DNA from 3 places in the Planococcus sp. SSTMD024 genome. Region 1 is predicted to be linked to each of the others. Evidence: predicted binding sites of a transcription regulator. Region 1 holds the regulator's gene; each other region holds the start of a gene.
What was found. Region 1 encodes Rex, which represses fermentation and respiration genes when NADH is low (regulators of the CRP and FNR family bind a similar motif). Its sites were predicted from a motif close to TTGTGAAATATTTCACAA; they were not measured.
Positions count from the first base shown of each region.

Region 1 (7,351 bases):
TCTGAAGAGGAGCGTGAAGTGGAGTTTCATCCTCACGGTGTCCGTTATGAAAACTTATGCAGGGAGCTAATGCAATGATTTTAGGAATCGATACGTCGAATTCGCCGCTAGCTATCGCTTTGGTGAAAGACGATACAGTATTAATAGAAGAAACTCAAAATCTAAAGATCAATCATTCCTTAACTGCTATGCCTGCAGTAGAGGACTTGATGAAAAAAGCAAAAATTGCTCCAGGTGATTTAACGCAAATTGTTGTTGCGGAAGGGCCTGGATCTTATACAGGCGTTCGAATTGGCCTGACAATCGCAAAAACTCTCGCATGGTCGTTGAAAATTCCACTGACCACGGTATCGAGTTTGAAAGTTCTTGCAGCGAACGGGCAGGGATTTAACGGCCTGGTTTGCCCTGTCATGGATGCGAGGCGCGGTACCGCTTTTACTGCACTTTATGACGGTATTGATCTGGCCACAGTCCTTTCAGATCGGCATAGTGATTTCAAGATGTTCTTGGAACAAGTCCATACCCATGGACAACCAGTTTTGTTTACAGGAATTGACCTTGAAATCCACCGTTCAGTGATCGAGGAAATACTTGGGGATTTGGCTCATTTTACGTCGTTCCAAAACAGGCTGCCAAGAGCATCGAATTTGATTGCACTGGGAGCGGCTGAAGAAGCGAAAGAAGTGCACCATACAGTTCCTGAATATCGCCGGATTACTGAGGCAGAAGCAAATCTTTCAAAAACGGACATAGGGAAAAGCCAATGAGCGTATCAGTGAAATTCCGAAAAATGACCATTCATGATGTGAATGCAGTGTATGAGATTGAAAAGCAATCGTTTGCGCTTGCATGGACAAAAGAGGCCTTTGAGCAAGAGATGTTGAAAAATGAATTCGCTTATTACGTGCTGGCTGAAACGGAAGAAGGAATCGTCGGTTACTGTGGGATGTGGCTGGTTATGGACGAGGCACATATTACGAATATCGCCATTTCACCTAAAGAACGAGGCAAGAAGTTCGGGGAAGCATTGATGAGAGAGGCAATAGAAACTGCAAAAGCGCAAGGTGCGAAATTGATGACATTGGAAGCGCGTGTCAGTAATATAGCGGCACTTAATTTATATAAGAAACTAGGATTTCAAAATGGTGGCATTCGAAAAGGGTATTATACGGATAACCAGGAAGATGCCATAGTTATGTGGGTGAATTTCGATGAGTAAAGATATTTTCGTGTTGGGAATAGAAACAAGTTGTGATGAAACGGCGGCTTCGGTCGTGAAAAATGGGACAGAAATCATCTCCAATGTGGTGGCATCGCAAATTGAGAGCCACAAGCGCTTTGGGGGTGTTGTGCCGGAAATTGCCTCGAGGCATCATGTCGAGCAAATTACGATTGTGATTGAAGAAGCTCTGCAACAGGCGGATTTGGCGCCAACTGAATTATCTGCTGTGGCGGTAACAGAAGGACCGGGGCTAGTTGGGGCTTTGCTGGTTGGTGTCAATGCAGCAAAGGCGTTTGCCTTTGCACATAGCTTGCCGCTGGTGGGCGTGCATCATATCGCGGGACATATATATGCCAATCGGCTAGAGCAAGAAATGGAGTTTCCACTCTTGTCGTTGGTCATTTCAGGAGGGCATACAGAGTTGATCCTCATGAAAGAGCATGGTGATTTTACAGTCATCGGCGAAACCAGGGACGATGCTGCAGGGGAAGCTTACGACAAAGTGGCGCGAACATTGAACTTGCCATATCCTGGAGGGCCACATATCGACCGGTTGGCGCATGAAGGCATGGAAGCAGTCGATTTTCCGCGGGTTTGGCTGGAAGAAGGATCATATGACTTCAGTTTCAGTGGATTGAAATCGTCAGTGCTGAATTATATGCATAATATGAAACAACGGGGGGAAACACCTGTGCCCGGAGCTGTTGCCGCAGGATTCCAAAACAGCGTCGTGGAAGTTGTAACGGCAAAGACTTTGCGCGCAGCAAGAGAATTTGGCGTTAAGCAAGTGATTGCCGCGGGCGGTGTAGCAGCCAATAAAGGACTCCGCCAATCGCTGACTGAGACTTTTGAAAAAGAGGGCATTCCATTCTTTATTCCGCCACTGCCGCTTTGTACCGATAATGCAGCGATGATTGCAGCGGCTGGAACGGTGATGTACGAAAAAGGATTAACAGGAGATATGGCCATGAACGGGCGCCCAGGCATGCCTTTGAATTCATGGATTTAACTGAAAGCATTACTGCAATGTATTGAGAATTGCGGTAATGCTTCTTTTTTTATGAATAATATCCAAATCTTACAAGGACATAGAAATGTGTTTTCTGTCAATAGAGAACATTTGTACTTATGCACAATTTGTGAATAAGCTGTTAACAAACTATCAATAAATAGTGGATTTCCTATATATTGTGAAGGCGAAAGTGGAAAACTATGTGGATAAAAGAAAAATAGCCTGTGGATAATGTTTGTAACTCTGTTGATAGTTGATTTTACAACTCTTCTGTTGTGTACAAATCTGTGGAAATATTTATTTCGCTAAATGGTATTGACCTATATATAGAAAAAGAAAAACCGCATACGGCGTATGCGGTCAGGAGTTCATTTCTTCAAGTTGTTCCTGCAGTTCGAGCCATTCGGCCATGGTTTCTTCGTGTGATTGCCTAAGCTTTTCAAGACGTGATTGCAAAGGCATGACGCGTTCGTGGTCCTGGAAAATGTCCGGTTCGCATAATTGCTCTTCAATCGCCGCGATTTCTTCATCGAGCGATTCCATCGCTTGTTCGATTTCGGTATTTTTCCTTACTAATTGGCGTTCGAGTTTTTTGGCTTCCTTGTCGATTTGAGAAGTGGAGGCGGACATTTGAGTATCCGGCTGTTTCGCTTTTGCTTCAAGTGCATCAAGTGCTGCGAGTTCTTCGGTTTCAGTCTTTTTCTCTACGTAATAATCGTAATCGCCTAAGTACTCAGTTGTGCCGTCACGGGACAGTTCAACCACTTTCGTGGTGATCCGGTTCATGAAATAACGGTCGTGGGAAACGAATAACAATGTGCCAGGATAGTCGATCAAGGCGTTTTCGAGCACTTCTTTGCTGTCGAGGTCCAAGTGGTTGGTCGGCTCATCAAGCAGCAGGACATTGGCTTTTTGCATCATGAGTTTGGCGAGTGCGACACGGGCTTTTTCGCCGCCCGATAAAGTCGAGACCGGCTTCAAGACGTCGTCCCCGGTGAATAGGAAACGGCCGAGAATGCCCCGGATGTCCTTTTCGTTCACGTGCGGGTAGTCGTCCCATAATTCGTTGAGGACGAGTTTATTGCCCTTTAAGTTGGCTTGTTCCTGGTCGTAATAGCCGAATTGGATGCCGGTGCCGTAATGGATGTCGCCGGCGAGTGCCGGTAGTTCCTTCATGATGGTCTTAAGCAGCGTGGATTTGCCGACACCATTTGGCCCGACAAGTGCAAGGCTGTCGCTGCGGTAAAGTTTCAGCGAGATGTTGTTGGACACCGGATGGTCGCCATAGCCGACAGACAACGCTTGGACGTTCAATACGTCGTTGCCGCTTTGCTTGTGGATGTCGAAGCCAAAACGTGCTGATTTTTCATCGCCTTCCGGTGCTTCCATCCAGTCGGTCTTCTCGAGCACACGGCGTCTGCTTTGCGCCATTTTGGTGGTGGATGCACGGACCAGGTTGCGGGCGACGTAGTCTTCGAGCTTGGCTTTTTCACTTTGCTCTTTCTCGTAATGTTTACGGTCGAGTTCATATTGCTTCGCTTTTTCGCTCAAATAGCGGCTGTAGTTGCCGGTGTATTTGCGGACCTTCTTGCGCGACACTTCGTAGACGAGCGTGACGACTTGGTCGAGGAAATAGCGGTCATGGGAGACGATGAGCAATGCGCCCGGGTAATTCTTCAAGTAGTTTTCGAGCCAGCTCAAGGTTTCGATGTCCAAGTGGTTAGTCGGCTCATCGAGAATCAAGAGCTGCGGCTTGGCGAGCAGGAGCTTCGCGAGCATGAGGCGGGTTTTCTGGCCGCCTGACAGGGAAGTGATTTTCTTTTCGTAGTCTTCCGGATAGAACTTCATACCGTGCAGGACAGCGCGCGTATCGGCTTCGAACTGGTAACCGCCGGCATCTTTGAAGTTGGTTTGCAGTAAGTCATACTCCTGCATGACTTTGGCGTTGCGTTCTGTGTCAGTGTAGACATCGGGATCAGCCATCGCAGCTTCAAGCTGGCGGAGTTTTGCTTCTTGCTCGCGGAAATGGACGAAGATCTTCATCATTTCCTCCCACACGGTAGCGTCTGAATTCAAGTCGGTTTGCTGTTCCAAATAGCCGATCGTCAAATCTTTCGGCATAATCAAATCGCCGCTGTCGTAGGACATTTCCCCGGCGATGATTTTTAATAATGTGGATTTTCCGGCACCGTTGCGGCCGACGAGTGCAACCCGGTCGCGGTGCTGCACTTCGAGTTTGGCGCCTGAGATGATTTCCTCGGCACCGAATGATTTATGGATTTGATTGACTTGCAATACGATCATTAGGGTCACCTCTATTCTTCTTAAGTGTAGCTGATGGGCGTGCGCTTCGCAATTGCGCAAGCCTTTACATATCAAGGCCTGTCATGTAAGATTGATACGATTTGACAACAGTTCAGAAGGAAGCGATCCCATGCTTGACGAATCCCATAAAATCCCGCAAGCTACAACGAAGCGGCTGCCCTTGTATTACCGGTTTCTCCAGAATTTTGCCAATGCCGGGCAAAAGCGTATCTCCTCGCAGGAGTTGAGCGAAGCGATGAAAATCGATTCGGCGACCATTCGCCGCGATTTTTCCCACCTCGGGGCACTCGGCAAAAAAGGCTATGGCTATGACGTGCAGGAACTCTTGGCGTTTTTCCGCAAGACGCTTGACCAGGACGAAGCGACCAATGTCGCCTTGATTGGTGTCGGCAGCCTTGGCAGTGCGTTTTTAAAATACAATTTCCACCGCAACCACAACACGAAAATCATCCTCGCCTTTGATACGAACAGCCCGCATGAAGGGACAAAAATCAGCGGCATCGATACGTATCATCCGGACTTGATCGAAGAGAAGATTAAGGAGTACGGCGTGGAAGTGGTCATTTTGACGGTGCCGTCGCGGTCGGCCCAGGAAGTTACCGACCGGCTCGCCCAGACAGACATTAAAGGCATTCTCAATTTCACGCCGGTGCGCATTTCCGTGCCGGAACACATCCGTGTCCAAACGATCGATTTATCAGTCGAGCTGCAAACATTGATCTACCAGATCAAACACGATTAACATAAAACCTTCACATTTAAACGGCCTTTGGAAATAGCCAAAGGGCCGTGTTTCATGTACACTAGAAGCATACTACAGGAGGTGTCTGATATGGCTCCAGGTCCACTAAGTTTAATCATCATCGGGATTGTCGCGTTGCTGATTTTCGGTCCGAAAAAGTTGCCGGAACTAGGCAAAGCATTCGGTTCTTCCCTGCGCGAATTCAAAAACGCGACAAAAGGATTGGCTGACGACGATGAAGACGATAAGAAAGTCAAAAATGATCTAGACAAGAAAGACGAGCACAAGTAACACGATAGGATGTTTGTCCGATGAACCAACAAAATGAAATGACAGTAGTTGAACATATAGGTGAACTTAGAAAACGGCTGACCTTGATAGTCGTTTTCTTTCTGTTCGCGCTCATTGCGGGATTCTTTCTAGCTGAGCCGCTGATCCGCTATTTGCAATTCAGTGAAGAGGCGCGGAATCTGACACTCAACGCGTTCAAGATTACCGATCCGATTAAGATATATATGCAAGTCATGATGATCTTGGCATTGATTATCACGTCGCCATTGATCATGTACCAATTTTGGGCATTCATCAGCCCTGGACTCTCTGAACGGGAACGAAAAGTGACGCTCGGGTATATTCCATTTTCCTTATCTTTGTTCATCGGAGGCATCGCGTTTTCGTATTTGGTGCTGTTCCCATATGTCATCGGGTTCATGCTCAATATATCCGAGAACTTGGATATCCAGGAAACGATTGGCATCAATGAGTATTTCCAGTTTTTGTTCCAGATTACCTTGCCGTTCGGTTTTATCTTCCAGCTGCCGGTATTGATGCTGTTTTTGACGCGTCTTGGCATTTTAACGCCGATGATGATGACGAAGTACCGGAAGTATGCGTATTTGGCACTGGTGACGGTTGCCGCATTCATTACGCCGCCGGATATCATTTCCCATATGATCGTGACATTGCCGCTGATTTTATTGTATGAATTCAGTTTGGTCATTGCGCGCATCGGCTATCGCAAGTTCCTGCGGGCAGAACAGCAGCAGGCAATTGCAGAACAGACAGAAGACCTTCCGCCGAAATGATGGCGGGAGGTTTTTTGTTTGGAATGAAACGTATAAAGAGTTTTAGAATGAAAAGTATTGGATATAGATGACTGCGCTCCAGGGGCACGCTTTCCGGAGGGCTAAACCCTTGTGCTCCCACATCTGCAAGCAGATGCGTCGCAAATGAATGGACTCGGTTCACCTCGCTCATTCATTCATTGAGCCGCTTCGTCGCTACGCAAAACCACGCCTGCTCAACTCTCACGATGTTCGAGCTTCGCAAACGAATATACTCAATGCTTTTCGCATATTCGCTTGCAGGGTCTCAATTGTCTCGTCGCTACGCTGCTCCTCCCGGAGTCGGCCCCTTTTGCTCCGTCTCTAAGTTGAGATTGAAAAGAAGTCCCTTCACTAGAATTTCGAAGCGGGAAATATCTTTAAACCAATCTTAAGGAATTTTGTGGCTGGATTATGGATGTGGAACTTTCGTCAATCAAATATTTCAACTCAGCTATGACTTAACAGAGATGGAAAAAACCGCTACTCCAACAAGGGAGTGGCGGTTTTTGAGTTATTGCAGGTTTTCCATTTGTTTGATGAAGGTTTCGATTTTGTCCATATTGAGCTGGATGAGCATGACGTAGCCGTTCAGCAGGATGTGCGCGATGATCGGGGTGAGGATGCGCTTGGTCCGCTGATAGAGGGCTGCGAGGATCAAACCAGTCGTAAAGTAGAGCAAGAGGTGCGTGAACTCGAGATGGACGAGTGCGAAGACGAGCGCCGAGATGGCTGTTGCGATCCAGAAGTTCATCGTCTGGTTCAAGGAACCGAAGACGACTCTGCGGAAGACGAGTTCTTCAAGGATCGGGCCGAACAGGACGACCGCGATGATCGCGTACGGAACGACTTCAGCGATTCGGACGAGCGTCTGGGTATTGGCGGACCCCGGGTCGATGCCGATTGCCATTTCGATCATGGCAGCGATCGATTGGCCGATGATGAGC
Region 1 covers NZ_JBGGNS010000021.1:370,320-377,670, reverse strand. The annotation lists gene tsaE (tRNA (adenosine(37)-N6)-threonylcarbamoyltransferase complex ATPase subunit type 1 TsaE) at 1-78, shown strand, start outside; gene tsaB (tRNA (adenosine(37)-N6)-threonylcarbamoyltransferase complex dimerization subunit type 1 TsaB) at 75-767, shown strand; gene rimI (ribosomal protein S18-alanine N-acetyltransferase) at 764-1,219, shown strand; gene tsaD (tRNA (adenosine(37)-N6)-threonylcarbamoyltransferase complex transferase subunit TsaD) at 1,212-2,231, shown strand; gene AB9R92_RS08815 (ABC-F family ATP-binding cassette domain-containing protein) at 2,595-4,538, opposite strand; gene AB9R92_RS08810 (redox-sensing transcriptional repressor Rex) at 4,669-5,301, shown strand; gene AB9R92_RS08805 (twin-arginine translocase TatA/TatE family subunit) at 5,392-5,592, shown strand; gene tatC (twin-arginine translocase subunit TatC) at 5,613-6,386, shown strand; gene AB9R92_RS08795 (CPBP family intramembrane glutamic endopeptidase) at 6,919-7,351, opposite strand, start outside.

Region 2 (7,351 bases), on a different contig from region 1:
TAAACCTATTTATTATTACAGTTTCTTATCAAATGTCGGGATATACTGTCATAAGCGACACATAAGCCGATGGAATGTAATATTTTATAAGTATAAAGTAATGTTTTTGCAGAATAATTCATATTATCTCTTATTTCAGATAGGGCTGGGGTCAGCCGGCACTCTTTGTTTCGTATTACGAAGGAAGCGTTTTCACCATTCGGGCAGGAGAAGAAGGGAGAAAAACGGAAAGGGTGGGATGGCAACATACAAAAAGGAGTGATGGATCGATGAAATCATTGAAAAAAGGGGCATTAACATTATCATTGGCGGGGGCTCTTGCAATGAGTGCAGTGCCGATGAACTCTTCGGTAGTGGAGGCGGTCGGCAACGGGCCAGGATACGGCGGCAATGAAACAATCAACACATCCATTTTAAAAACTTATTCGGAAATGGCCGATTTTTTGAAAAAACAGGATGCCAAACAAGAAAACATGGAACTTGAAGTCATCGGGCAAAGCGTAAAAGGGCGCGACTTGTACGCAGCAAAATATATGAGCAACCCGGAAAACCCGACCATCCTGTTCTTGACGCAGCAACACGGAAATGAACAGCTGACGACAGAAGGCGCGCTTGAATTCATCAAGCATCTAGGCACAGGTAAAATGAAAGGCGTTACGGATAACGTCAATATCCTGGTTGTGCCGATGCTCAATGCAGACGGCGCCATGGGAGATGTCGATTTCTCATTGGATGATTACGTAGCGTCAGGCGATCGCAACTTAACGCGTTACAATGCAGTTGGCGTTGACTTGAACCGTGACCACATCACAAAAATCCAACCCGAAACGAAAGCCTTGCACACGAACGTGATGAGCAAATACGACATCGATTACATGATTGATTTGCATCATCAAGGAGCAAACAGCGAGCGCGATGGAAAGCTGGTCTCGGGATCGATTCTGTATCCGACAACGCCAAACGTCGACCCTGAAGTACTTGAAGGATCCAAAAAACTTGGGGCGGTCGTATTTGATGCCGTCGATTCCACTGGGTGGGGCCACCTCGGCAAATACCGCGGCGGCGACGCTGAAACCATCAGCCGCAACGGTATTGCAGTCGAGTACGGGATCTCGACATTGCTCTTTGAAATGCGTGGGATGTCCGACCACGAATACGAGCCGTATGTCCTTGGACAGAAGAGCAACGGCTATTTGATCAAGCAAACTGTAACGACTTTGGAATCGACTGTACGCGCCATTGCAGATGGGTCGATCGATACGCAAGACACGTCATTCTGGGATACGCTGGCATTCCAGCAAACCCGCGAAACGGAATAAGACGAAGAAAAGCCTTTCCCGCTTTTATCGGGAAAGGCTTTTCTTATTGTGGAGCTTGTTATTCGTCTGCGTCGATGTCTTCTTGGTTTCTGCGGACCACGAGCACGTCGCATTTGGCCGTGCGGACGATGCGTTCGGAAACGCTACCCATGATCAGGCGTTCCGCTGCGTTCAATCCGGTAGCGCCACAAACGATGACGTCTACTTTCAGCTCATTTGCCAGTTTTTTTGGAATGAGCGTTTTCGGTGAACCGTATTCGATCATCGTATGGACATTCGTTGCGCCGTGTGAAGAAGCTTCTTCCTTATAACGAGCAAGCAGTTCTTCACCGCTTTTCAGTGCGCGGTCGGCAATCGTGCGGTCGTACGCTTCAATGGAGCCGAATGAGCGGTTATCGATGACATGCACCAAGTAAAGTTCCGCATTGTTCCGGGAAGCCGCTGCAGCAGCTTTTTTGAAAGCCCATTCCGCTTCTTTGGAACCATCCACTGCCACCATGATTCGGGAATATTTCAAAGTCATTGTCCATTCCTCCTTCTATACTGCTATCATTTCGATACCTAATCCGGGACTTCCTTCTTTTTCAGAAAATTTCCTATGAGCTTCGACAGAATTGTGAAAACGCGACCAAATTTTATGAAAAATATGGTACGCTTGAAAAAAAACAGGAGCACGAGAAAGGAGGAGAACCCTTTGGAATCAGGGATCGGCAAGTTGACACCAGAGCTCGAGAAGCTATTGACGATCAGCCATCAAGTGAAAGAATATCAAAAAGGCGATTATCTTTTCCGTGAAGGGGAGGCAGTAAAAGGCCTCTATATTCTCCGTTCCGGAAAAGTGCAAATCGGAAAAGTAACACCGGACGGCCGTGAATTGGCATTGAAGATTTGCGGAGCCGGGCAGATGGTCGGCGAGATTACCGTTTTCGCAGAAGGCGCCACTTATTTGCTGGATGCCCGTGCGCTGACCAAGACCGCCTGTTTGAAAATTCCCGTAGAAGAGCTGGAACAATCGCTTGAAAAAGACCCAGCGCTTGCGATAGCGTTCATGAAATGGATGGGCATCGATCAGCAGAAAACACAGACCCGCTTCCGGGATTTGATGCTCCATGGCAAAAAAGGGGCGTTGTATTCGACGTTGATCCGCCTTGGCAACAGCTATGGCGTAGAAGCGGAAGGCGGCTTATTGATCGACGTCGTGCTGACGAACCAGGAGTTGGCGAATTTCTGCGGCATGAGCCGGGAAATGGTCAACCGGATGCTCAGCGATTTGCGTAAACAAGGAACCGTCGGCATGAAGGACGGCAAAATTGTTCTATACAATATCCCGAAACTGAAATTCGACATCAATTGCGAAGAATGCCCGATCTACCTCTGCAAAATCGACTGATTATGAAGCCTGCCGCAACGGCAGGCTTTTTGTGTGTTCTAGTAAAATCGGCTTTTTCTACTTAAGAGGGTGGCGCAAAGGAATTATATAGCTGAACAGATAAGAGCAATGAAAGGAAAAGCTTCCGCTTTTCGACTGCGTTGCAGGGGGCTGCTTGGGGCTCGCAGGATGCGAGTCATGCAGCTGATGCGACAGGACGTCGCGCTTTCAGCTGCCCGGGGATTGGGCGGGTGCCCGGCCAACGTGCCAAATTTCTCTGTGTTCGTGCATCGCTTGATACGCGTTGCTCAATTCTCACTGCGTTCGAACATCGCAGAAGAACCGTTGCTCCCACATCTGCTCAACCCTAACAGTGTTCGGGCCTCGCAAAAAACATCTGCTACGCAGATGCGTCGCAAATGAATGGTCTCGGCTTCCCCTCGCCATCCATTCACCCCTTCCACTCCGTCTCTAGTTTTAGAGCCTAAGATCATTTCTTCAGTTCATTTAAATTAGCTTATAAAAACGCATCCTATTCTGTTGCTTGTTTCAAACAGGTCGAAGAATGAAGTGTCGCATGTCTCCATTCACTAAACAAACCAACAAGTAAGCATAATCTATTCAAGCGCCGGTTTATCAGACGCAACATCTCAGGAAGCGATTTCCCCACTAGCCGGCAATTGCATATTGAAGCAGATCTGATTAAACGCACCCGAATCAACGAGATCTCCAAGGCGCCGAGCGTAAAGGGGTGAGCCGATGCCGTAAGACAGGCGCTCTTCCTGGCTTATGGCAAGAGGCCAACCCAAAGCACGGCGGCGAATACCAACATGAAGCTCCAATAGAACAGGGAAACAACGCCACTCGCAAATCCTAACTATCTTCAATCACCCTGATCCGGGAATCGATTCCCCCACTAGCCTGCAACTCGTAAAGAAGCAGATCAGATTAAACACACCCGAATCAACGAAATCTCTCAGCCGCCGAGCGTAAAAGGGTGAGCCGACACAGTAAGACAAGTGTTCTTCTTGGCTTACAGTGAGAGGCCAACCCAAAGCCCGGCGGCGACTACCAATATGAAGCACCAATAGAACAGCGAAACAACGCCACACACTAACCCCAGCTATCTCCACCATTCATTCCAACAAATAGCAACTACCCAAAAGCCTGCCGACCCGCAGGCTTTATTTTTTTGGCAAAAATATGAACGGGTGAAAATAAAAGCGGTCAGGTGTGATTTATGTCACAGCTAAACCGAAACTTAGGTCCTATGCTAAAGGAAATAGCAAACGAGTGATGAGGTGGAAGCAATGGATAAGAAGCAATCGGATCATGATGTGAATTTGAAGGGGACACTCGTCAGTGTATTCTTCGTCGGCATCGTCATCGTTGCCATGTGGGTTGCCGTATATTTGATGTATGTAGCGAGATAAAAAAGGAGAGATTCATCATGCATTTCCATAAATATGAGAAGATTTGGCTCAGTTTCGGCATCGTTTCGCTCATCGTCTTTTTGAGCGTCGTCGGCGTCAGCGCGTTTTCGCAAAACCACACCCCGTCCGGAGGAATGGACACCATCGACCCGGAGAAAGTGAACGAAACCGCCCCGTTCGACAACCCGGGCGTGACGCAATTGGACGAAGACACTTACCAAGTGGCGATCGTCGCACTGGCTTTTGGCTACAACGCACCGGACTTGCGCGTGCCGGCCGGAAAGGAAATCATTTTCAAAGTCACCAGCACGGACGTGGTGCACAGCTTTACGATCGACAATACGAAAGTCAACATGATGGTCGTTCCGGGACGGGTCACGACCAAATCTTACACATTTGAAAAACCCGGCAAGTATTTGATTCTGTGCAACGAATACTGTGGCACCGGGCACCATATGATGTCTGCAGAAATTGAGGTGTACTGAAATGATTGCCCAACCAGAACGTAAAATCGCTTTATGGCACTTAGGTGTCGCGTATACCGCTTTTTTGATCGGCACGCTCATGGGCGTATTGCAGGTCTTTATCCGCAACGACGCCCTCCAGCTCCCAGCTTGGCTTGATTATTACCAAATCCTGACCGCACACGGCGTCTTGCTTGCACTTATTTATACAACCTTTTTTATTTTCGCCTTCTTTATCACCGGCATGAGCAAAAGCCTTGGCAGCTTCGGCCCGAAAGTCCGCTTGTATTCATGGGTTGGCCTGTGGGTGACTTTACTCGGAACCGTCATGGCCACGGTGATGATCATCGCCGGGGAAGCTTCGGTCCTTTATACCTTTTATGCCCCGATGAAAGCGAACGGCTTTTATTATGTCGGGTTGGCTTTGGTTATTGTCGGCACCTGGATCTCGAGTTTTGCCTTGGTCGGCCATTATATGGTGTGGCGGCGTAACAATAAAGGACAATTGAGCCCCTTGTTCGCCTTCATGACGGTTACGACCATCATTTTATGGATCATCGCCTGTCTCGGCGTTGTGGCTACCGTGTTGTTCCAATACATTCCGTGGGCGTTCGGCTGGACGGATACGATCAATGTGGAATTGAGCCGTTCCTTGTTCTGGTATTTTGGCCATCCGCTCGTGTATTTCTGGCTGCTTCCGGCGTACATCGCCTGGTACACGATCGTACCGAAACTGCTTGGAGTGAAAGTGTTCAGCGATTCCTTGGCGCGCCTTGCGTTCGTCTTGTTCATCCTGTTCTCGATTCCGGTCGGCTTCCACCACCAATTGACGGAGCCAGGGATCTCGAACTTCTGGAAATTCCTGCAGGTCGTCTTGACGTTCATGGTCATCGTGCCGTCGCTCATGACGGCGTTCTCGATGTTTGCGACCTTTGAAATTTCAGGGCGCAAAAAAGGCGGCACCGGCCTCTTCGGCTGGTTCAAGAAATTGCCGTGGCGGGATATACGGTTCACCTCGATTTTTATCGCCATGGCGTTCTTCATTCCTGGGGGCGCTGGCGGAATCATCAATGCCAGTTTCCAATTGAATGAAGTCGTCCACAATACCTTATGGATTGTCGGGCATTTCCATATTACCGTCGGAACGCCTGTTGCAATGACGTTTATGGGCTTGACCTTTTGGCTCATCCCGTATTTGACGGGCCGCCGTTTCACGAAGCGCATGCAGCGCCTCGGCTTTGTCCAGATTATCACTTGGTCGATCGGCATGCTGCTCATGTCGACCGCTCAGCACGTATTAGGCTTGATGGGGGCGCCGCGCCGAACGGCTTACAGCGGCTATAACGACCACCCGTCGGCGATGGAATGGTTCGACGGCATCATCTCGAACCATGTAACGATGGCAATCGGCGGGACGATTTTGTTCCTGTCCGCCATGATCTTGATGTATATCGTCATCATGACGATGTTCGTTTCGCCAAAAGCGGAAATGCCTGAACAGAGGGTGGAATTTCCGCTGGCGGAAAGCGATATGTCCCATACGCCGAAATGGTTGGAGAACTGGTGGATTTGGATCGGCATTGCCGCCGCCTTAATCATCATTGCATACGCGATTCCACTGACCCATATGATTCAACATGCACCGCCTGGCTCGAAAGGATTTATTACATGGTAGGAGTTGAGGACAATGTTCACAATGGTAATCGCATTAATGGCCATTTTTATCGTTTTCACCGCGATGCTTGTTGAGTTGTCGGTGACGGACGAAGACTGACGAAGAGCTGTTCCGGCAATATGCCGGGACAGCTTTTTTCTATGCGTGACAGGTTGGAAATTGTATTTGAGCGGCATCTTCTATAGTATTTTAGGAAGAAGAAAGAGGTGGATGTGATGGGGTGGATGGACTGGGTTTTCACCGCCGTGAGCGTTATTTGGCTGGTCGAATTCATCGTTTTTAAAAACCGTGAGACCGGTCAAGGCGACCCGGTCGAAAAAAGGACCTTCTTTGGGATTCTATTGTCGCTGATTGCCACCATCGTGGCTGGTTTTGGGCTTCAGGAGTTGGCGGAAACCGACATTGCCTCGGTGCTCAGGCCGATTGGGCTCGTGCTGCTGATTACCGGCGTCTTTTTGCGGTTTTGGGGGATCATTCATTTGAAATCACAATTTACGCGCCACGTGACGGTGCGTGAAGGCGATACGATCGTCAGCAGCGGCCCTTACCGCAAGCTGCGCCACCCGCTTTATACCGGCTTGTTTTTGATCGGCATCGGCATGGCGCTGTTCTTCACGAGCCTGATTGCGGCGCTTGCCGGCGGCTTGTTGCTCGCTTTTGCGCTCAATAAACGCATGCAGCACGAAGAAGCCTTGCTCGTCGAAAAGTTCGGCCCCGAGTATAAGGAATGGATGAAGCACCGCGCCCGCTTGATTCCTTATATTTATTGAAGCTCAGCTATCGCGAATAAAGAAGTGGAAATCCCGGATCTTGCATCCGGGATTTTTCTATTGCAAAAAACCGAAGCGTTTCATTTTACATCGTGTACGATTTAAAATAATATAGATCGTGTAAGATATAATTATTGGAGGGATATAAAAATGAAACCACTATTTGAAACGACCATGATCAACAGCGGTGGACGCGAAGGCACGGTTTATTCACCGGACAATATTTTCAACCTTGATGTGGCAAAACCGGTCGCGCTTGGCGGCCAGCCGAACACCGCGACAAACCCTGAGCAATTGTTTGCAGCAGGCTATAGCTCGTGC
Region 2 covers NZ_JBGGNS010000022.1:156,758-164,108, forward strand. The annotation lists gene AB9R92_RS09625 (M14 family zinc carboxypeptidase) at 270-1,319, shown strand; gene AB9R92_RS09630 (universal stress protein) at 1,378-1,842, opposite strand; gene AB9R92_RS09635 (Crp/Fnr family transcriptional regulator) at 2,014-2,709, shown strand; gene AB9R92_RS09640 (cytochrome C oxidase subunit II) at 3,999-4,121, shown strand; gene AB9R92_RS09645 (cytochrome c oxidase subunit II) at 4,139-4,606, shown strand; gene AB9R92_RS09650 (b(o/a)3-type cytochrome-c oxidase subunit 1) at 4,608-6,260, shown strand; gene AB9R92_RS09655 (methyltransferase family protein) at 6,476-7,030, shown strand; gene AB9R92_RS09660 (organic hydroperoxide resistance protein) at 7,181-7,351, shown strand, end outside.
Region 2: AB9R92_RS09640 (cytochrome C oxidase subunit II) is a predicted target of Rex. The motif match lies at 3,920-3,937, and genes of this name have one in related genera.

Region 3 (7,351 bases), on a different contig from region 1:
CTTTAATACCCGTTTGAAGCGGTTCGTGCACGGATTTACGTGCCATAACGCCTTGTGCTGGGCTTTCGATAGGACGGGATTTAGTCGTGTTGATCGGTCCAAGACCATCAACCGGCTGTCCCAGTGGATTGACTACGCGTCCGATAAGTTCTTCCCCTACCGGTACTTCCATAATACGGCCAGTTCGACGTACTTCATCGCCTTCTTTGATGTCTGCGAATGGCCCAAGGATGATGATACCAACGTTGTTGGCTTCCAAGTTTTGTGCCATACCCATTACACCATTAGAGAATTCTACAAGTTCTCCAGCCATGATGTTGTCGAGGCCATGAGCGCGAGCGATACCGTCACCAATCGTGATGACTGTACCGACTTCGTCAACTTTCATCTCTGATTGATAGTTTTCAATCTGTTGCTTAATCAGATTGCTGATTTCTTCAGCTTTGATGCTCATGTATTTCACCCTCTCATAATTTCATAAATTAGCCGATCAATTGACGCTGCAGGCGTGCAAGTTTCGTGCTGACGCTGCTGTCAAAGATGCGGTTTCCGATTTGAAGGCGCAATCCACCGATCAATGATGGGTCGATTACGTTCTCAATCCGTAAAGAATTCTTGCCGATGCTTTTCGCGAAAGCCGTCGAAAGCGATGCCGTTTCTTCTTCCGTCAATGGACGAGTCGAATAAACGGTTGCATCTTCAATTCCCTGCTCTTCGTTCGAAAGCTTGATATAGCTTTGAGTCATATCACTGACTTCGTTCATGCGTCTGCGCTCACCCAACATTTGAAGTGTATTCAAGACGTATGTGTTAACGCCTTGGAACACTTCGTTGATGAGGTTTGTGCGCTTTTCAGCTGACAGTTTCGGTGAAACGATCAATTGGTAAAGTTCAGGAGTCAACTTGAAAACTTTACGTACTTCACGGAGATCCTGTTCGATTTCCAAAGTCACATTGTGTTCTTTGGCTACCTGGAATAATGCCGATGCGTAGCGCTCAGCGACTTGGCTCATTGCACTTCGCCTGCCTTCGCAATCGTTTCGTTAATCAACTGACGGTTGTCTTCCTCAGAGATTTCCTTATCCAATACTCTAGTAGCTGCCAACAAGGACAGAGCGACAACTTCTTCGCGAACTGCTGCGATCGCTTTTTCGCGTTCGTTAGCAATTTCTGCCACTGCGGATTCTTTCATGCGGGCAGATTCTGCACGCGCTGTCGTAATGATTTCCTCACGAGAAACTTCGCCTTGTTTCTTGGCATTTTCAACGATTTCCTGCGCTTGGTTGCGGGCATCCTTCAAGAGGTTGCGCTGCTCATCAAGCATTTGCTGTGATTCCTGACGGCTTTTTTCAGCAGTTTCGATCTCACTTGCGATCAGATCTTCACGCTGCTGCATAACGCCCATCAATGGACCCCAAGCAAATTTCTTCAACAGGGCCATTAGGAGCAAAAAGATGACCAATGTTGCGATGATGTCTCCAATATTCAAAAACTCCCCGGTTGCACCGAGTACGAGGTGATCAAAAAACACGATTGTTTCACTCCCTTCAAGAGCCTAAAATACTTTTTCTTCTATTATATATACTGCTTAAAATCGTTAGATGTGCTGTCGAAATCCAAAATGCATCATACAAGCATAAATGGCGAAAAACATGCCGGAGCACTCTCGCCATTTAGCTTTTCAGTAATAAGTTGCTGTGCCTAGCTCTTCGGGACATAAGTCAAGCCAACTGTGGGGCAAAGAACGCCACTTCGCTGGTTCGCCTTATGCCTGTCGGAGCTGAACAGGCATTTTCGCTTTTCTTTATTAACGGTTCATTACGATGAACGCGATAACTACGGCGATGATCGGCAATGCCTCGACCAAAGCTACACCGATGAACATTGTTGTTTGAAGAACGCCGCGTGCTTCTGGCTGGCGAGCGATACCTTCAACTGTTTTTGAAACGATAAGTCCGTTACCGATACCTGCACCTAGTGCTGCTAATCCTACTGCAATTGCTGCTGCTAATAAACCCATTTTAAAATGTCCTCCTCAGGATGATTGTTTTTTTGTTTTGCCCGAAGGCAGTTTATACTCAATGGTCTTCGCTGACTTTATGCGATAAATAAACCATCGTTAACATAACGAAAATGAACGCCTGGATAGCCCCGATAAAGATCGAGAACCCTTGCCATGCCATCATCGGCAAGATCGCGCTTGCGAATCCAAGAATACTTGCTGAAGCAAGCCCTGCCAACAACGTAAGCAAGATCTCACCAGCGTAGATGTTACCGTAAAGACGCAGACCGAGTGTCAGCGTATTTGCGAATTCCTCAATGATTTTAAGCGGGAACAAGAACGGCATCGGTTTCAGGAAATCTGAACTGTAGCCTTTCAAGCCTTTCAGCTTAATACCATAATAATGGCTCAAGATGATGATTGTTGCAGCCAATGTCATTGTCACGACTGGATCCGCTGTTGGTGATTTCCACCAAAGGTCTCCGTTGACGACAACAGCAAATGGGAGCCCGAGCATGTTCGAAACGAAGATGAACATGATCAGCGTAATTCCAAGAACATGGAATCGTCCGCCATCCCGCCAGTCCATATTGCTTTTAATGATTCCTTTGACAAAGTCCATGACCCATTCCATGAAGTTCTGCATGCCTGTCGGCTTCAGCTTCAAGTTGCGGGTAGCGAAGAACGCGATAAGGAAAACAATAAGAGCGGCTACAAGCAGCATCATAACGTTCGATAGGTTGAACCAAATTCCGAACACCTCGAGCATTGGAGCGCCATGATCCACGATAAATTCACCTCTCTTTCCACTTTCTTTAATGGTGTTTCATGTGATAAACGATCCGCTCCACCAAAAGGAGACCATAAGGGATCATCAACCCGATTACCGCACTGACCAAGTGTATATGCTCAGCGAACAAAATAGCGATCGCCACAACGGCTACACCTGATGCGAACCGTAATGCCGTTCCGAGAGAACGGACTTTTGAGCCTTCTGCCACCGCCCGGTCAAATTTTTCCATTCTCCGGACCAGGATCCACATATTATAAATGCCGAACAGAGATCCGACGATTAAGCCAGCGAACACTTCCGGATAAGGAGTGACTCCCCACCCTAAAACGAACACGGCGAGGATGAAATACATCAGCCTCTTCAATCTTTTATAGATCTCTTGAAGTCCATCCATTTTTTACATGTCTCCTGATTCGAATTTTCGGACGGTCTGAAGCATCGCCCAAACCCCGGCACTCAGGCCAACGAGCAGGCAGATGATCAAAAAGAGCGGGGCGGTTCCGAATTGCTCATCAAGCCACATCCCTGTAAAGACTCCGATTAGTACGGACCCGACAAGTTGCGAGAGAATGACGGAATAAATCGCCATTGCTTGTAAGGGACTTTTTTTCGGGTGCATGATAAACCCCTCGAAATTCATAATGATTTGACATTCACGCCCATAAAAAGAGCAGTCGCATCCGGCTTTCAATAGCACATCCATTATGTATGAAAACCCTCTCATGCAGACCCTTTGTAAGCATACAATAGGGGTAAAATCATGTCAATTACATGTAGTGAAAAACTTCACAAGCAAAAACCCGCCGACATATGATTGACAAATTTGTTACAAGAAAAGCGAGAGCGGCCGTTCTGGCTCGACAGGCGCAAGACGAGTTCCCGAAGCGGCGCTTTTCAGCCGCACAGGGAAATTGGCTTGCGACCCGAGAGCCAGGCCGCTCGAGCTAGACACCAAGAAAAGCGGAGACAGCCGAATGGAGGCTAAGCTAAGTGCGCGACGTCCTGTCGCAACGCTTAGCTGACTCACATCCTGTGAGCCCTCGACAGGCGCAAGACGAGTTCCCGAAGCGGCGCTTTTCAGCCGTACAGGGAAATTGGCTTGCGACCCGAGAGCCAGGCCGCTCGAGCTAGACACCAAGAAAAGCGGAGGCAGCCGAGTGGAAGCTAAGCTAAGAACGCGACGTCCTGTCGCAACGCTTAGCTAACCCACATCCTGCGTGCTCTCTCCTCCCCTGTCTCCTTACAGCTCGCCGAAATACTTGTGCAAAGCTTCCACGATCCGCTGGGATGCTTTTCCGTCGCCGTATGGGTTCGATGCTTGAGACATCGCTTCATAGGCAGATGCATCCGTCAGCAATTCCTTACCGAGGCGGTAAATCGTTTCTTCGTCCGTGCCGGCAAGTTTCAACGTACCGGCATCGATCCCTTCTGGGCGCTCCGTCGTATCGCGCAACACCAAAACAGGCTTTCCGAGAGACGGTGCTTCTTCTTGCACCCCGCCTGAATCAGTCAAGATGAAATAAGATTGTGCAGCGAAGTTATGGAAATCCAATACTTCGAGCGGCTCGATCAAATGGATGCGCGGGTCGCGCCCGAGCACTTCATCTGCCACTTCCCGTACAGCTGGATTCATGTGGACCGGATAGACCACCTGGATATCCTCATGCTCTTCGGTCAAGCGCTTGATCGCACGGAACATATTGCGCATCGGTTCGCCGAGGTTTTCACGGCGATGGGCGGTCAATAGAATCATGCGGTCGCTGCCGATTTTATCGAGCACCGGATGATGGTAATTTTCGCGTACCGTCGTCTGTAAGGCATCGATTGCCGTATTGCCCGTAATATAGATGGTTTCTTCTTTTTTATTCTCATCACGCAAGTTCTGCGCGGACTTCTCGGTCGGCGCAAAATGGATGTCCGCCATGACACCCGTCAATTGACGGTTCATCTCTTCCGGGAAAGGAGAGTACTTATTGTGGGTCCGGAGCCCAGCTTCTACGTGACCAATCGAAATCTGGTTATACAAAGCAGCTAAACTGGCCGCGAATGTCGTGGTCGTATCCCCGTGGACCAGCACGATATCGGGTTTCGCTTCTTTCATCACATCATCCAAGCCTTGCATGGCCCGCACGGTGACATCGCTCAAGCTTTGGCGGTTTTTCATGATGTTCAAATCAAAATCGGGGGTGATGCCGAATGTTTCGAGCACTTGGTCAAGCATTTGGCGATGCTGTGCGGTCACAGTCACAAGCGGTTCGATTGTCTCTGGATGCTTCTGCAATTCCAGCACAAGAGGCGCCATTTTAATCGCTTCCGGCCGTGTACCGAAAATCGTCATCACTTTCCATTTTTTCGTCACTTCTGATCAACCCGCTTTCTTATTTTGTTCCGAACAAGCGATCTCCGGCATCGCCGAGGCCAGGCACGATATAGCCTTTCTCGTTGAGCTTCTCATCGAGTGCCGCGATATAGATATCGACATCCGGATGTGCTTTTTGCAAAGCTTCCACACCTTCTGGAGCTGCGATAATGCACATGAACTTGATTTTCGTTGCGCCGCGCTTTTTCAACGAGTTGACCGCTTCAATCGCGGAGCCGCCTGTTGCGAGCATCGGATCGACCACGATCAATTCACGTTCAGAGACATCTGAAGGCATTTTGAAATAATATTCCACTGGCTGCAAAGTTTCCGGGTCGCGGTACAAGCCGATATGGCCGACCTTTGCCGCTGGAATCAATTTCAAGACGCCATCAACCATTCCGATTCCTGCACGCAAAATTGGCACGATGCCCAATTTCTTCCCAGCCAATACGTTTGATTTGGCGACTTGCACCGGCGTTTCCACGTCGATTTCCTGAAGCGGAAGCTCGCGTGTAATTTCAAAGGCCATTAGAGTTGAAATCTCGTCAACCAATTCACGGAATTCTTTTGTTCCAGTCGATTTGTCGCGGATATACGTCAGTTTGTGCTGAATAAGCGGATGATCAAAAACGAATACTTTTCCCACAGTGTATCTCTCCTTTTTCATACATTTTCCTAAACAGTATAACAGAAAACGAAAGGGATTAGAGCTTCACCCCCGCATTAGGATTATTCAGTCAACTTCCACACGCAAAATAAAAACCAGGGCAACCGCCCCGGTTAAAGTAGATGCGCTTCATCGATCGGCATCGGCCGATGGAACAAAAAGCCTTGTGCAATGGTGCAGCCCATCTCAAGCAATTGGGTCCTGTCCTCTTCTGTCTCGACGCCTTCGGCAACTGCCCGCAGCCCTAAATTGTCCGCCAGTTGGATGATGGTCCGGATGACGGCGCGCGTTCCGTGTTCATCCATATTGGACACGAAGGAACGGTCGATTTTAATTTCTTCGACAGGCAGCTTTTGGAGATAGCTGAGCGACGAATAACCTGTCCCGAAATCATCGATGGAAGTCGCAAAACCGTATTTTTTCAGCTGATCGAACACCGTGCCGGCCGTATCGATATCGACGACGCCGATGCGCTCGGTGATCTCGAGCTGAATCCATTTCGGATCCACGCCGAATTTGTTCGTTTCATCCACCAAATGCGGCACGAAGGAATGATGGAAGAAATGCTCAGCCGAAATATTGATCGCCACTTGGCGCAGCTTCAGATCCTGCTCCTGTCGTTTTTTCAGCCAAGCCAGCACTTGCTCGATGACATGTTGCTCCAGCTGGCGGATCTTGCCGTTCTTTTCTGCGGCCGGAATGAAGGTGGCAGGCGAAATATCCCCGAGCTCCGGTGATTTCCAGCGGGCCAGCGCCTCAAACCCGAGAATGTCCCGGCTTTCGAGCGACACTTTCGGCTGCAGGAAGACACTGATTTCTTTTCGTTTGAGTGCAGCAGTCAATGCATTGGCGACGCGCAAATCGCGCATCATTACTTCGTCTTGTTCATTTTCAAAATAACAGACCGCCTCGCCCACGCGCTCTTTCGCTTTCGATAACGCGCTGTCAGCACAGCGGACCAATTCTTCGGCGTTCTGCTGTGCCGGCGTGACAATCGCCACACCGACTTTGACAGTCAAAAACAAATCCATTTCGCCGATCGACACCGGCTCCCGCAGGCTGCTCAGAATATCCTCCAGAAATTCAGGCGCCCGCGTCAGGGGAATGGTGCTGTAGAGCGACAGTCTCGAATCGGAAAAACGCGCGACCAGTTTTTCCCGGGCGCCTCCTGCCAGCACGAGACGGCGGCCAAGCTCCCGGCACAAATCATTGCCTGCCCGGTGTCCATACTGGTCGCTGATTTTGATGAATTCGTCTGTCGAGATGAACGCGACAAACCCTTCTTTCCCGTCCTTCAACAGCTCTTTCAGCTCGGTGCGGAAATAGTGGCGGTTCGGCAGCCCTGATTCTTCATCAATATACGCAAGGCGAAGGATTTCTTCCTGCTGTCGTGAAAACTTCACTGCCAGTGACACGATCGAGGCGATTTCCTCCATAAAGACCAGGTCTTTTTCCGACGGTTTGTAGATGGCTGGGAAATAAATGCCGAATGTGCCGATTGCTTCTTCCTTGCCGTTAAAAATCGGC
Region 3 covers NZ_JBGGNS010000022.1:757,785-765,135, reverse strand. The annotation lists gene atpA (F0F1 ATP synthase subunit alpha) at 1-454, opposite strand, end outside; gene AB9R92_RS12610 (F0F1 ATP synthase subunit delta) at 483-1,013, opposite strand; gene atpF (F0F1 ATP synthase subunit B) at 1,010-1,531, opposite strand; gene atpE (F0F1 ATP synthase subunit C) at 1,808-2,020, opposite strand; gene atpB (F0F1 ATP synthase subunit A) at 2,079-2,789, opposite strand; gene AB9R92_RS12590 (ATP synthase subunit I) at 2,818-3,189, opposite strand; gene AB9R92_RS12585 (AtpZ/AtpI family protein) at 3,193-3,414, opposite strand; gene wecB (non-hydrolyzing UDP-N-acetylglucosamine 2-epimerase) at 4,036-5,154, opposite strand; gene upp (uracil phosphoribosyltransferase) at 5,174-5,803, opposite strand; gene AB9R92_RS12570 (bifunctional diguanylate cyclase/phosphodiesterase) at 5,938-7,351, opposite strand, start outside.
Region 3: AB9R92_RS12585 (AtpZ/AtpI family protein) is a predicted target of Rex. The motif match lies at 3,570-3,587, and genes of this name have one in related genera.